DNA from 4 places in the Rhizobium rosettiformans genome. Region 2 is predicted to be linked to each of the others. Evidence: riboswitches for the same ligand, from Rfam matches in the RefSeq annotation. Region 2 holds a riboswitch; each other region holds the start of a gene.

Region 1 (3,397 bases), 870 kb from region 2:
GCCGACGGCCTGGATGACGAGGCGCATCGGCTTGCCCGGCACGTCGATGAAACCTTTGAGGCGCAGGATGTCGTGTTTCTCGATCACAGGCTTCAGGCGATCGATGAAATCGGACGCGTCTTTGATCGCACCAAGCTTCAGGACGAAGCTTTCAAATTCGTCGTGATCGTGATGATGATCGTGGTCTTCGCCCGAGGCATGCAGCGCCTCGTGCTCCAGCTCGTGATGCGACTTCCGGTTCTCGATGTCGTCTTCGGTGCTGGCGCCAATGCCGAGCAGCACGAGCGAGGGCACTTCGCCGTTCTTCGCCTCGATCATCGAGGGCTTGCGGCTGGTGCGGCCAGTCACCTCGGCGCGTACGGCGGCGATGCCGGCGGCATCCAGCAGATCTGTCTTGTTGAGGACGATCAGGTCGGCGCAGGTCAGCTGGTCCTCGAACAGTTCCTCGATCGGGCTTTCGTGGTCGAGATTGTCGTCCTCGGCGCGCTGGGCAGCAACCGCATCGTGGTCATCGGCGAAACGACCGGCGGCAACAGCCGCGCTGTCGACGACGGTAACAACACCATCGACAGTGACGCGGGTGCGGATATCCGGCCAGTTGAAGGCGGCGACCAGCGGCTGCGGCAAAGCGAGACCTGAGGTCTCGATGACGATATGGTCGGGCTTCACGTCGCGGTCGAGCAGCTTCTGCATGGTCGGCACGAAGTCGTCGGCAACCGTGCAGCAGATGCAGCCATTGGTGAGTTCGATGATGTCGTCTTCGGTGCAATTGTCAGCGCCGCAACCCTTCAGCACATCGCCATCGACGCCGAGATCGCCGAATTCATTGATGATCAGCGCGATCTTCTTGCCGCCGGCATTCATCAGCATGTTGCGGATGATGGTGGTCTTGCCGGCCCCGAGGAAGCCGGTGATGACGGTGGCGGGGATCTTTTGCTGCAACATGGTTCAACCCTTCATTTTCAACGGCAAGCCCGCCGCGATAAAATAGACTTCAGCCGCCTCTGCGGCGATGGCTTGGTGGAGACGGCCGGCATGGTCGCGGAAGGCGCGGGCCATCTTGTTTTCGGGCACGATGCCGAGGCCGACTTCATTGGAGACGAAGATGATGGTGGCCTTGAGTTCCCCAAGACTGGCGGCGAGTGCCGCGCTGTCTGCGTCGACGTCACGGCCTTCCTCCATCATCAGATTGGTGACCCAGAGCGTCAGGCAGTCGACGAGGATCACCCGCTCGGGCTTGTCGAGCGTCTTCAGTACCCCGACGAGATCCAGCGGCTCCTCATGCGTCGTCCAGCCGTCATTGGCTCGGTCGGCCTTGTGGCTCTCGATGCGGGCGCGCATCTCGTCGTCCCAGGCACGGCCAGTGGCGAGGTAAAACCTGTCGAAGCGCGTATCGCGCGCTAATCCCTCGGCAAAGCGTGACTTGCCCGAGCGTGCGCCACCGAGAACCAGGATGGATCGGGATTGGGATGCGGTCATGGAGTGCCATGGCCCCCAACCGCGCGCAGATGCCCTGCTGCGCATGCATCAAACATGCACGAAATATCAGGAGATGCCCTGCCCGCAGATACGGACGGACATCCACGGGACCGCAAGGACCCGTCGAAACAATGTGTCGCCACGACAACCTCCGTGCTGGCAACGGGGAGACCTCCCCAGTGTGGGCACCATGCCCGTGGATGGCAGGTCTCCTGGCTCGCAGGTCGTGGTCTTTAAAGGACCGTCGGGTTCTCCTCGCCTTCCCAGGGTTAGCTAGCAACACGAAAGAGCGGACGATTCGTAGAATAAGAGGCGTCCTGCCCCGGCTGATCGTGTTGCCACCCCAGTGGCTTTTCCGTCCTGCCGTTTTTCAGCGGCCGGCCGCACCCTGCGACCTGTTGCCACTTGAAACGGCAGAGCGGATGGAGAACCCTCGCTGCAATACAGTCGCGGGGTCGGCTGCGTTCGGCGTGCCCGGTTGGGGTCCACGCCTTCGCATTCCCTTTTGCTCTCCGGACAACATCTCTGCCGTTCGGAAACCATCCAGCACGAGGATTAGGCCGAGGTCGAAGCCGAGTCAATCACAGCTGCGGCGGAGAGCTGCGTCATTGCGCACGAGGGTCGATCAAGGGCTTGCGGAGCAGTCCGGCGTGACGGCTGGGTCGCAATCCGGCCGCAGGCGAATGGTACCCACGGCTCCCTGTTCGACCGGCGTACCCTTGCCGATGTCGGCGGCGCGACGCGCAGGTTGTGCGGGGGCTGCGGGCTGCGGCGGCTGCACCTCGGCCACGGGTGGTGCCGCCATTTCACGCGGTGGCGGAGGAACTGCCGTATTCTGGGTAGTCAGAGCAGAAGGCTTACGCGGCGCCGCCTGCGGCGCTGCCGAGGCAGCGCGTGGCGATGCCGCCCGAGCGTTCGGCACAATTATCGGCGGCGGTTCCGAAGCGAGCCGCGTGGAAATGGTTCGCTGCGGCAGGGGCTTGCGGACACGCGGCGTGGTCAGGGAGAAGGCAAAGCGGATCCGGGCTGCGACCTCTTCCGCCAGCGCCTGACGCGCCCAACGCGGGTCGTCCGTTGGGCTGTTGACGGTGAATACGCCCTGGGCGACCGGTTGCCCGGTTTCGACCGATGTCGCTGTTACCGTGAACTTCGCCTGGGCGAGACGCCGACGGGCGCCCTCGCCAAATCCCAGGCGATCGATCTTGACCAGCAGGACGACGCGCTCGGCACCCGCAGGAGGACGCGTTGCTGCAATCGCAGCGGAGACACGGCGATCGACGCTTTCGATGAGGTCGAGCGGGATGCGCGCATCGGCCATGACCGTCACGTTGCGGACGTAGTAGACCAATGGACGGTCAATGCTGCGCCCGAAGAAGACAGAGCAGGATGCGAGCAGCAGGGCGAAGCCCATGGCGACGGCAATGCGAAGGCTGCAAGCGAACATGACGACCCCGGACAGGTGATTCTGAACCTGCCCGAGAATTCGCCATTTATGGTTAGTGTAGAGTTAACTTGCCGCCTGAAGGGTCGCGAAGAGTGACGCTGCCGATGCGAACTCGCCGTAACGGGCCTCACGACGCGCTTCGGCTTCGGCATCAGAACCCCAATGCTCGATGGTCCAGTCCTCGTCGAGATGGGCAAGCGACCAGACTTCGTCCAGATCGAAGGCGCCCTCGGCAAAGGCAAGGGTCAGCACAGCCGAGCCCGTCAGCGTGGTTACCACGTTGAGGCAGGAGATCTGGAAAGTATCGCGGTAACGCTCGAGAGCGCGCGCGTAAGCAGCAATGGCTTCCTTCGGTTGCTCCTGATGCATCACGCCCTCGACGAGGATGAAGCGGGCGCCGTGCGCGGTCGAGATCCAGCCAAGCAGTGGGTCCCAGCGAGCCGACTGACGGTCGATCAGTTCTTTCGGGCCGTC
Region 2 (3,397 bases):
GGGCTGGAGGAGAGCGTGTAGGTGCGCATGACCGGCTCTGGCCCGACGGGGATCTCGAGCGTCACGAACTGGCCGGGCAGATAACGGAACCAGAGGCCCGGCTTGTTCGGCTTGAAGGTGAAGGTCATCACGTCGGCAGCTTCCGGCGTGACGGCGACGCATTCCAAGAGATGCTCTCGGTCGGACCAGGGGCGCATCTCATCGACATGGCGATACTGGGTGACGGCGATGTTCATCTCACGCCACCACGGACAGGCGGGCCTTGTCGCCCTGCAGGCGGCCCATCATGAAGTTGGAATACCATTCGACGAACTGCATGACGCCACCTTCGTGATCGACGGAATAGGGACCGGGCTCATAGGCCGGCGAGCGGATACCAAAGGCGTTCTCTTCAACGATCGAGCGGTCCTGGTCGTTGGTCATGTTCCAGACATGGGTCAGCTCTTCCAAGTCGTAATCGACGCCTTCGACCGCATCCTTGTTGACCAGCCAGGTGGTGGTGACGGCGGTTTCCTCCGCCGAGATCGGCAGGACGCGGAAGGAGATCGCGTGGTCGCCGAGAATGTGGTTCCAGGTCGTCGGATAGTGGAAGAGCAGCATGGTGCCGATATGGCTGATCGGCACATCGGCGGAGAGCGGCTTCTTCACGGCGCGCTTGCCGGACATGGTGTAGCTCTCGGCATCCTCTATCAGCGGCATGCGGGCGGTGCGGAACTGGCCCGACGGGTCCATGTTGAACGTGGACGGCAGGCCTGCGGCTTCGCAGCGCGCCCAGTGCTCGGAAATGAACGGATCATCGCCTGCACCCTGGACGCCGGTTGCAGTCGGGGCTTCCGGATAGGTACGGCAGAGCTCCGGATGGTTGCCGGCGCAGTGGTAGCATTCGCGGTTGTTTTCCCAGACGAGCTTCCAGTTGCCCTTTTCGATGATCGTGTTCTTGTGGGCGACCTTGGCTTCCCAGAGGCGATGCGGTCGGAGATAAGGCTCGATGGAAGCGCGGACGGGCGCGAAATCGGCAGGCTCATTGGCGAGGCAGACGAAGATGTAGCCGCCGACGCTTTCGCAATGCAAGGTCTTCAGGCCGAATTCGGCCTTGTCGAAAGTCTCGCCCATCTGGCGGGCGAAGACCAGCGAACCGTCAAGGTCATAGGTCCAGTTGTGATAAGGGCAGACGAGCTTCGCCGCAGCGCCCTTGTCCTTGGTGCAGACGCGGTGGCCGCGGTGGCGACAGGTGTTGTGGAAGGCCCGGATGACCTGATCCTTGCCGCGCACGATGACGACGGGATAGTCGCCGATCTGGGCGGTGAAATAGTTGCCGGCGCGCGGGATCTCGCAGTCATGGCCGATGAACAGCCAGTCGCGATACCAGATCATCTCCATGTCGAGCTTGAAATAGTCCTGGTCGATGTAGAATGGTTGCTCAAGGGAGAAACCCTCGCGGCGGTTCTTCAGCTGGCGCAGCACGTTGGCCTGCAGGTCCATGTCGTCCTCGTGTTTCAAAAATTCGGGGGAGAAGAGAGCACAGCGCCCGCCTTAAGAAGGCGGTGTGCATGGCTATCTCCGGTCGCCCTCCGCAACCTCAAATGTCCGTCTGCCGAGGCTGGTTTCCGGGCTCAGGAGTGGTCCATTTGCGGACCGCGTCGGCGCCTTCCCAGGGTTGCCCCCAGTGGCCTTGTGCCAAAACGCATTCTCCACCACCGTTGCGGGGGCAGCGCCGGATTTTGACCGGCTTCCCGATTTCCCACCCTCCCTAGCAGGGCAGCACCTCGAGCTTGCCTGCATCTAATCACAGGGCGCAGGGCTGCGCTGCATTGCGGAACGACACGGCCCAAATCGTTTGCGACATCGCACAGATGGCGATCTAGGGGAGAGATTTCGGGAATTTCCCATTGTTTTCCGAAGGGTGTGGCGGCGGCATCTTTCCGGCCGCTGAAATCATGGCGCAAACGGGCGATTCAAGGCCATTCTCCGGAATTGCACTGCGGCAAGCCTCGCGAAATCTCGCCGATGTAGAATACCATCAAATCATGATTAACCATGCTGCGTTAAGCTCAAGCAATCAGTCCGGGTACCGTCAGAGCGTCAAGATGCAGAAACTCAGATACTACGCGGCTCCGAAAGCGGAAACGAAGCCGCCGTCGCCATCCAAGGCCGTCCATACCGAATTCCTTCGAACCGGACGGATTTCGCGCAGCCGCGAGGATTGGCTGCCGGACGAACGCCGGTATCTGACCTACGAGGAAGTGGCTGCGCGTACCGGGCGCCGGCTCGAGCGGGCCGCCGAGACGACGCATGAGCGGATCAACGCCTTCCATCGCTCGATCAAGTTTCCCAAGGTCATTTTCCACCGCACGCTAAACAACAGCCCGCATCTGGGCTACTGTCACGTGACGGCGGCGCGCACGAACTTCGCGCAGTATGCCGATGTCAAATGGGCCTTCTACATCGCCAACTTCTTTGCCGAACTCGGTGGCGAAGAGGTGTTCTTCGAGCAGATCAAGCAGAATTACGGACGAATGTATTTCGCCGTGGCGATCAAGCCGGAAGCAGAGGCCAAGTCGATGACCATCGACCGTTCAGTCCGCGACAACGGGCTGCTGTTCCAGACCGTGGATCCGAAAGAGGCGCTGCGAAACGTGCTGATGCTCGGCGCACGAGACGCCGAGCTCAGGAAGATCATCGCAAAACTTTGAAAGTGGACTTCGACGCTCAGGCGCCGAAACCGCCGACCGGCTTCTTCTTGTAGAGCAGCCAATCCTTCGAGACATAATCGCTTGCACCGTAGATCGTCACGGTATCGCCGCCGGCTGCCTTGGATGTGGCGAGCGCCTTTTCGGCGAAGTTGGTGAAGTCGAAGGCGTTCGGGGCCTGTTCGGAATAGCAGATGCCAAAGGACATGCCGAGTTGGCCCATGCGCGCACCCGTCGACGAGCCGACGAAATTGGTGGCCTTGAGCTTGGCGCGGACGAGTTCGACGACGCGGCTGATCTCTTCCTGGTCGGACGTGTAGAGCAGCAGACCAAAGCGGCCTGCATCGAAGCGGCAGGCGAGATCGCCACCGCCGGAGACGGCTTCCAGCACCTTGGCGACCTGCATCAGGAACCGCTCGGCGACCGCCGGGCCCATCTGCTCCTGGATTCGGGCATAGTCGTCGATCTCGCCGATCGCGACGCCGCAGAGCACCGGCATTTCCGGGTTGACGTAGATCTTGGCAACGGCCTTGTTGAAGGCGCGGCGGGAGGCAAGGCGGGTAACCGGATCGACGAACTTCGCGGCTTCGGCCTCTTCGGCCTCGCGCTGGAGGTCGGCGAGCGATGCCGTCTTGTCGACCACCGCGCGCACGACATTGCTGTTCTGGTGGGCGCGCTTTTCGGTCGCGGCCTTCAGCATCTTGATC
Region 3 (3,397 bases), 1.3 Mb from region 2:
AGCGCCGCAGTTTGGGAATCCAGTCGCTTCTGTATCGATCCGGAGATTTCCCAGGACCGGGCGAGCAACCAGGTGACGATCGCGGCGGCCGAACTGATGTGCGGGGTAGGCGAGCTGGGCCTTGCATCCGGTCTCAGTCACATCGTTACCGTCACCGACGTCTTCCTGGAGCGCATGTTCAAGCGCATGGGCTGCCCGGGCATCCGGATCGGCGAACCTCAGCGGATCGGCGTGGTCCAGGCAGTCGCGGTCTCCTGGGAGGTGTCGCAGGATCTGCTTGAGCGGATGAAGGCGGTGGCCGCCATCGACGGCAGCGTGCTCGAAGCGCCGATGACCCTGACGGCAGCGCAGGCCGCCTGACGCGAGACATGGCGGATGGCCGCTCGTGCTTCCGCCACGTCATCCGTCATTTTCATTTGGCCGTCACTCGGCTATCTTCAGATCACAAGGGTCGTCATATGCCTTGCAAACGACAACTGGGATCCGGATGTGCCGAGCAGGATAGTCAGTTCCATTGCCTTGCTGATCGCCCTCGGCAGCGCGCTGCCGAACGGGGCTGAAGCCTCGGCGCTCTGCGAGCGACTGCGCGACAGGCTGGTTCTGGTCGAACAGGGCGGACAGTCGCCTGAAATCAACAGCTATGCCAGTGCCATAGCCCAGCAGAACCTCGAACTGCGCAAGGCGCGCCAGGATCAGCGGCGGCTGCGCTGCCTGACCTCTTCCATAGTCCAGATCCGCCCGGATGGCGGCAATGACTGCAGCGATCTGGCATCAGCAATCTCCCGGATGGAGGCCAATCGCGACATCCTGGCGGCAAGACTTGCCGATCTCCGCGAGAACCGCGCAGAAGATGCGCGAGCAGCCCTGGTCACAGCACTTGAAGCGAATGGCTGCGGACCGGATCAAGCGGCTTACCCGGAGGACGCCGAACGCATCCCTTACCTCGACACGCTGACGGAACCCTATCGCCCGGACCGGGCAGCCGAAGCCGCCTATTCCGCACCGCCCCCGCAGATCAGCATGATGCCCAGCGGCAATGTGCGCACGCTGTGTGTGCGTACCTGCGATGGCGGTTTCTTCCCGATCTCGTCACAGACCTCGGCGATGAACTTCGCCCGCGATGCGGCGCAATGCCAGCAGATGTGTCCTGGCACGGAGACGGAGCTGTTTTTCCACGCGCCGGAGCGCAGCGAGACCGTGGACATGATCTCGGCAGTCAGCGGTCGCCCCTATCGCGATCTGCCCAACGCCTTCCTCTACCGCAACCGGCGCAGCGATGCGGAACCCGCCTGCGCCTGCAACCTTCAGCAATACTACCAGCGCATGACGCCACGTCCGGCCGTGCCGGACTACCAGTCCTCCGTCATCGAAGTTGCACCGAGAAAAAGAGAGGCTGCGTCGGCGACTGTACCTGCTACGGAGCGCGTACTGGATGAGGCCAGCCTCAACGTCCGCCGCGTTGGCCCTGCCTTCCTCCCTTCCGACAAGGGAACGATCGATCTCAGGAACCCGGCGACATCAGGTCCACAGCCGCTGCAGGAGTGATCGGCCGTTCCGCGATCTGCCCCCAGCTCTCCTCGAAGATCAAATCGTCGAGCGGCATTCGCTTGCGCCATCCCTTTACCTCAAGCTCCGGCGTCGCATAGAGTTCGTCGACATAGCCGAGGCAGAGGTAGCCAATGATCTGGATCCGCTCCGGAATGCCAAGGAGCGCCTTCACCTCCGATTCGTGGAAAATACTGACCCAGCCGAGCCCGACCCCTTCCGCACGGGCGGCAAGCCAGAGATTCTGGATGGCGCAGACAGTCGAGAAAGCGTCCATTCTGGGATCATGGGTCCGTCCAAGCACAACGGGCCCCGCACGATCCGGATCGCAAGTGACGCAGATGTTGAGCGGCGCCTTGCGGATGCCTTCCAGCTTCAGCGATCGATAGGCGTCGCGCTGCTCGACCGGAAACATCGCCTCCGCCTCTTCGTTCGCCCGTCGGAACGCCTGCCAGATCGCCTCGCGCTTTCGAGCAGAGCGGATCAGCAGGAAACTCCATGGCTGCATGAAGCCCACGGAGGGAGCGGCATGCGCCGCCTCAAGCAGTCGTCGTACCAGGTCGTCCGGCAGCGGATCGGAAAGGAACTGGTCGCGGACATCGCGTCGCGTGTGAATGGCCCGGTAGACGGCCTGTTTATCCTGATCGGCGAAAGGCGCCGTCCGGACGAGGAACTCGTTCGGTCTGTCGTGCATCGTAATCCCCACAATGCGCAACCACCCGCCGTCCACGCGGGAAAGGTCTATCTCGCCAGGCCGGTCTTCTGACTGGGCATCATCCAGGATGCGCGCCTTCCCGGATCGCTCCAGTGGCCGGGTTTCCCCTTGCGCATCAAGTCCGCCTCACAGCGTTGGGCACGTGCCGGATTTTCGCCGGCTTCCCGATTCTCTCACCTAACGGCAAGCACCTGACTTAGGATCAATACCGCAAGAACCAGCAGCGGGACAGACCCGAATGCGACAGGCTCAGGCCTCGACCGGGAAGTAGCGGACAAAGGCGAAAGCCGATCCGTCCGGCGCCCAGTTCGGCACATTGATCGAGCCCTGACCGCCGAAGAACTCGATGAGTGTTTCGACATTGCCGCCATCGGCATCCATCAACCGAAGCCGTACCTGCTTGTCGCGCGGATGGCCTTCGACATCGGCATCGTAGGAGAGGAAGAGCACCTTCTTCCCATCCGGAGAGGGATGCGGGAACCAGTCACCATAACCGTCTGAGGTCAGCTGCTGCAGGTCGCTGCCATCGATGCGCATGCGCCAGATCTGCATGGTGCCGGTCCGGCTGGAGTTGAAATAGATCCACTGACCATCAGGCGTATAATCGGGACCATCATTGTGCCCTTCGCCGTTCGTCAGCCGCCGCTCGGCCCCGCCCTTGGTCGAGATGGTATAGATATCGAAGGCGCCGTTGCGCTCGCCGCAATAGGCAAGCTCCTTACCGTCCGGCGACCAGCCGTGCCAGTAGGATGGCATTTTGTCGGTGACCTGGCGCGGCTCGTCGTCACCATCACCCAGCAGATAGATGCAGGACTTGCCGAAGAGCGTATGGTCGGAGAAAGCGATCGAGGCGCCATCCGGCGAGATCCCGTGATCATTGTTGAGACGCACGGCAAAACCCGTGTCGATCAGTTCCGGTTCGGGATCGTCTTCATCGAGCGGCAACGCATAAAGAAGACCATCGCCGTTGATGACCAGAAACTCGCCATCGCGCGACCAGTTGGGCGCCTCGACGAGGTCATCCGTCTGCCAGACGACCTCGCATTCTCGGGTCGTCATATCGTAGATCTCGACCGAACTGCGCATCATGGTCTCCTTGGAAGAATCAATCAGCACCTGAGCGATTTTCCATCGTCT
Region 4 (3,397 bases), 1.0 Mb from region 2:
TCGATGTGACGGTGATCGACCGGCGCAATCACAATCTGTTTCAACCATTGCTCTATCAGGTCGCAACCGCGGCGCTTTCGCCTGCGGATATCTCGGAGCCGATTCGCCGCACATTGGGACGGTCGGATAACATTCATGTGCTGATGGGAGAGGTGGTGTCGATCGATCCGACCGCCCGGACGGTCTCCCTCGCCGATGGGGCGGCAATTCCCTACGATCGCCTCGTCCTCGCGACGGGTTCAAAATACAACTATTTCGGTAATGAGGACTGGCAGAAACATGCGCCGGGGCTGAAATCGATCCACGAAGCCCGGCAGATCCGTCACCGCCTCCTCCTCGCCTTCGAACAGGCCGAGCGAAGCCAGGACGAGGCAGAGCAGCGCCGCCTCTTGACCAGCGTGGTCATCGGTGGTGGCCCGACCGGCGTCGAGATGGCCGGCGCCATTTCAGAACTCGGTCGCTTCATGATCGAGCGCGACTTCCGCAGCCTGCGACCGGAGCAGCATCATGTCGTACTCGTTGAGGCCGGTCCGCGTATTCTGGCAACCTTCCCCGAGAACCTCTCGGATTACGCGGCCGACTACCTCCGGAACATCGGCGTGGATATCCGGCTGAACACGCCCGTCGAAGACGTGACCGCCGAGGGCGTGCAGGTGAAGGACAGATTCCTGCCGGCGAGCTGCATCGTCTGGGGAGCCGGCGTGAAGGCATCACCGGCCGCTGACTGGCTTGGCATCTCGCCGGGCCCGGGCGGGCGCCTACCGGTGGCGCGGGACCTCTCGGTGGATGGCTTAGAGGGAGTCTATGCCATTGGCGATACCGCGCTGGCTTTGGACGAAGATGGCGAAGCATTGCCCGCCCTCGCTCAGGTGGCCAAACAACAGGGCACGTTCCTCGGCAAAGCGCTCAAAGCCAGCCTCCTAAAGGGTGCGGCAGTGCCGAACTTCCGCTTCCACAACCGCGGCAATACGGCGGTCATCGGCAGAAACGCAGCCATTTTCGACTTCGGTACCTGGCAGCTCAAAGGCCGCTTTGCCTGGCTGCTCTGGGCGATCGTCCATGTCTATCTGCTGGTCAATTTCGAGAAACGCCTGCTTGTGAGCGTTCAGTGGATCTGGCGTTACACCACCCGCCAGAGAGGCGCGCGCCTGATCGACGAAAACTTCATCGCCCCTGACAAATAGCGGCTTTCATTGACGAGCTGAGGGTAGACGCTGTTTCACAGTAGACAACCCAATCTGAGATCTATAGACGTTACGATATTACATAACCAAGAAGATCGAGGCTTGACCGCCAGGGGCTGCAGGTCCTATGCAAGCAGTGACGGTTCCCCGCCGGATGACTCCGAGGGGATTAATAGGGAACACGGTGAGGACGACCCAATAGGGACCAAGACCGTGGCTGCCCCCGCAACTGTAAGCGGATTGCTGTCCATTCTCGCGGCGTGAAAGCGCCGGGCCACTGCGGGTCACCGTGGGAAGGCAAATGGAGAGCGCATATCCGTGAGCCAGGAGACCTGCCGTCAAGTGAAGAGAACGAAGCGGACGGGGTGTTCCGATGGATACGAACTGGCTTTTGCGCCGCGCCTCCTGGCGCGCCGACCACACGCCATTTTGCCTCCGGAGAAATCCTGCGGAGGAACGGCATGCATTACCTTCCAGATCATGACGCGCAGGGACGGGCGATCGGCCTTGGCCATGGCGTAACGCTCGGCGTTTCGTCGTTCGATGAGGTCCGCCCATGAGCTGTACCAGCAAGGGCTGCCCGATCCGGGTCACCGATATCGGTTGGGGGCCGAAGTCATCCCAGTTTTTGGTCCGAGGCGTTTCCTTCTCCCTCGATGCCGGCGACCGGCTGGCAATCGTCGGGCCGAACGGGGCTGGCAAGACCACGCTTCTGCGCTGCCTCTATCGCGGTGTTAGCCCGCTGGAGGGGCGCGTCGAGGTCGACGGTCAGGATATCTGGCAGATGAGTGCCCGCCAGCTTGCCCGTCGGGTGGCGGTCGTTCTGCAGGAAATGCCGGGCGACTTCCCGTTCACCGTCCGCGACGTGGTGATGATGGGGCGCGTTCCCTGGCGCGAAGGCCTTGCGGGCTGGAGCGAAGAAGACCGAGCCGAAGCAGAGCACGCGCTCGATCATCTCGATCTGCTGCGGCTGGCGAACCGGCAGTTCTCGACCTTGTCGGGAGGTGAGAAGCAGCGTGTCCTGGTGGCACGTGCGCTGGCGCAGAAGCCTGAAATCCTCATACTCGACGAGCCGACCAACCATCTGGATATCCGCCACCAGCTCGAGATCCTCGATCTGCTCGGCGCTTTGAACCTGACGATCATCACGACCCTGCACGACATTAACCTCGCCGCCGAGTTTGCAACGCATATTGCCCTGATGCATGGCGGCCGGATGAATGCGTTCGGCCCACCGGAAGCTGTTTTGACCGAACAGGCCCTGTCCGGAACCTTCGGTGTCCTCGCCGCCCGTCAACAGGCGGAGGGCGCTCGATCCCATCGTTTTTCCTTTTCCCTTGCCTTGACCTGATTTTGAAAGGATCCGCCCATATGGCTTCCCGTCTTCTATTGTCTGCTACGCTCTTTGCCTCGGTCTTCGCCGCCTCCTCGGTCTTCGCCGCCTCCTCGGCCTTCGCCTATCCTGTCACGGTCAAGAGCTGCGATCGCGAGGTCACGTTCGACGCCCCTCCGGCACGTGCGATCTCCAATGACGTCAACCTGACCGAGATGATGCTGGCCCTGAAACTGCAGGACCGCATGGTCGGTTACACCGGGATCTCCGGTTGGAAGACGCTGGATGAGGGGCTGCGGGAAGGTGTGAAGGAGTTGCCGGAGCTTTCGCCGAAATACCCGACGAAGGAAGTGCTGCTGAACGCCGATGCCGATTTCTACTTCGCCGGCTGGAACTACGGCATGAAGGTTGGCGGCGAGGTGACGCCCGAAACGCTCGAGCCCTTCAAGATCAAGGTCTACGAGCTGACGGAGTCCTGCATCCATATCATGGCGAAGAACAAGCCGACGATGGACGACATGTTCGTCGACCTGCTGAACCTCGGCAAGATCTTTGGCGTCGAGGACCGCGCCGAGGCCCTGGTTGCTGGCTACCGCAAGCAACTGGACGACATCACCACCCGCATCGGCGGCATCGAAAAGCCGGTCCGCGTCTTTGTCTATGATTCCGGCACCGAGAAGCCCTTCACCTCGGGTCGCTTCGGCATTCCGACCGCAATGATCGAAGCCGCAGGCGGCGTGAACATCATGGAAGACGTCGAAAAGAGCTGGACGGAAGTGTCCTGGGAGCCGGTCATCGAGCGCAATCCGGAAGTCGTCGTCATCGTCAACTACGGCGATGTCACGGCCGAACAGAAGATCGCTTTCATGAAGGAAAACCC

The links. Region 2 has a riboswitch for cobalamin ahead of D4A92_RS11980 (aromatic ring-hydroxylating oxygenase subunit alpha). Riboswitches for the same ligand answer to the same signal wherever they lie in the genome.
Region 1: it holds a riboswitch for cobalamin, as region 2 does, so the genes downstream of both, cobU (bifunctional adenosylcobinamide kinase/adenosylcobinamide-phosphate guanylyltransferase) here and D4A92_RS11980 (aromatic ring-hydroxylating oxygenase subunit alpha) in region 2, are expected to answer to the same signal.
Region 3: it holds a riboswitch for cobalamin, as region 2 does, so the genes downstream of both, bluB (5,6-dimethylbenzimidazole synthase) here and D4A92_RS11980 (aromatic ring-hydroxylating oxygenase subunit alpha) in region 2, are expected to answer to the same signal.
Region 4: it holds a riboswitch for cobalamin, as region 2 does, so the genes downstream of both, D4A92_RS06935 (ABC transporter ATP-binding protein) here and D4A92_RS11980 (aromatic ring-hydroxylating oxygenase subunit alpha) in region 2, are expected to answer to the same signal.

The regions. Positions count from the first base shown of each region.
Region 1 is NZ_CP032405.1:3,365,364-3,368,760, reverse strand. Features, by position in the region: gene cobW (cobalamin biosynthesis protein CobW) at 1-945, opposite strand, end outside; gene cobU (bifunctional adenosylcobinamide kinase/adenosylcobinamide-phosphate guanylyltransferase) at 949-1,479, opposite strand; cobalamin riboswitch at 1,665-2,038, opposite strand; gene D4A92_RS16530 (hypothetical protein) at 2,105-2,923, opposite strand; gene D4A92_RS16525 (ATP12 family chaperone protein) at 2,987-3,397, opposite strand, start outside.
Region 2 is NZ_CP032405.1:2,491,884-2,495,280, reverse strand. Features, by position in the region: gene D4A92_RS11985 (hybrid-cluster NAD(P)-dependent oxidoreductase) at 1-236, opposite strand, end outside; gene D4A92_RS11980 (aromatic ring-hydroxylating oxygenase subunit alpha) at 238-1,482, opposite strand; cobalamin riboswitch at 1,582-1,784, opposite strand; gene D4A92_RS11975 (DUF6656 family protein) at 2,088-2,693, shown strand; gene D4A92_RS11970 (GGDEF domain-containing protein) at 2,710-3,397, opposite strand, start outside.
Region 3 is NZ_CP032405.1:3,784,049-3,787,445, forward strand. Features, by position in the region: gene D4A92_RS18560 (acyl-homoserine-lactone synthase) at 1-360, shown strand, start outside; gene D4A92_RS18565 (DUF2865 domain-containing protein) at 490-1,545, shown strand; gene bluB (5,6-dimethylbenzimidazole synthase) at 1,502-2,239, opposite strand; cobalamin riboswitch at 2,281-2,470, opposite strand; gene D4A92_RS18575 (TolB family protein) at 2,510-3,346, opposite strand; gene D4A92_RS18580 (hypothetical protein) at 3,366-3,397, opposite strand, start outside.
Region 4 is NZ_CP032405.1:1,471,989-1,475,385, forward strand. Features, by position in the region: gene D4A92_RS06930 (NAD(P)/FAD-dependent oxidoreductase) at 1-1,184, shown strand, start outside; cobalamin riboswitch at 1,308-1,538, shown strand; gene D4A92_RS06935 (ABC transporter ATP-binding protein) at 1,741-2,535, shown strand; gene D4A92_RS06940 (ABC transporter substrate-binding protein) at 2,556-3,397, shown strand, end outside.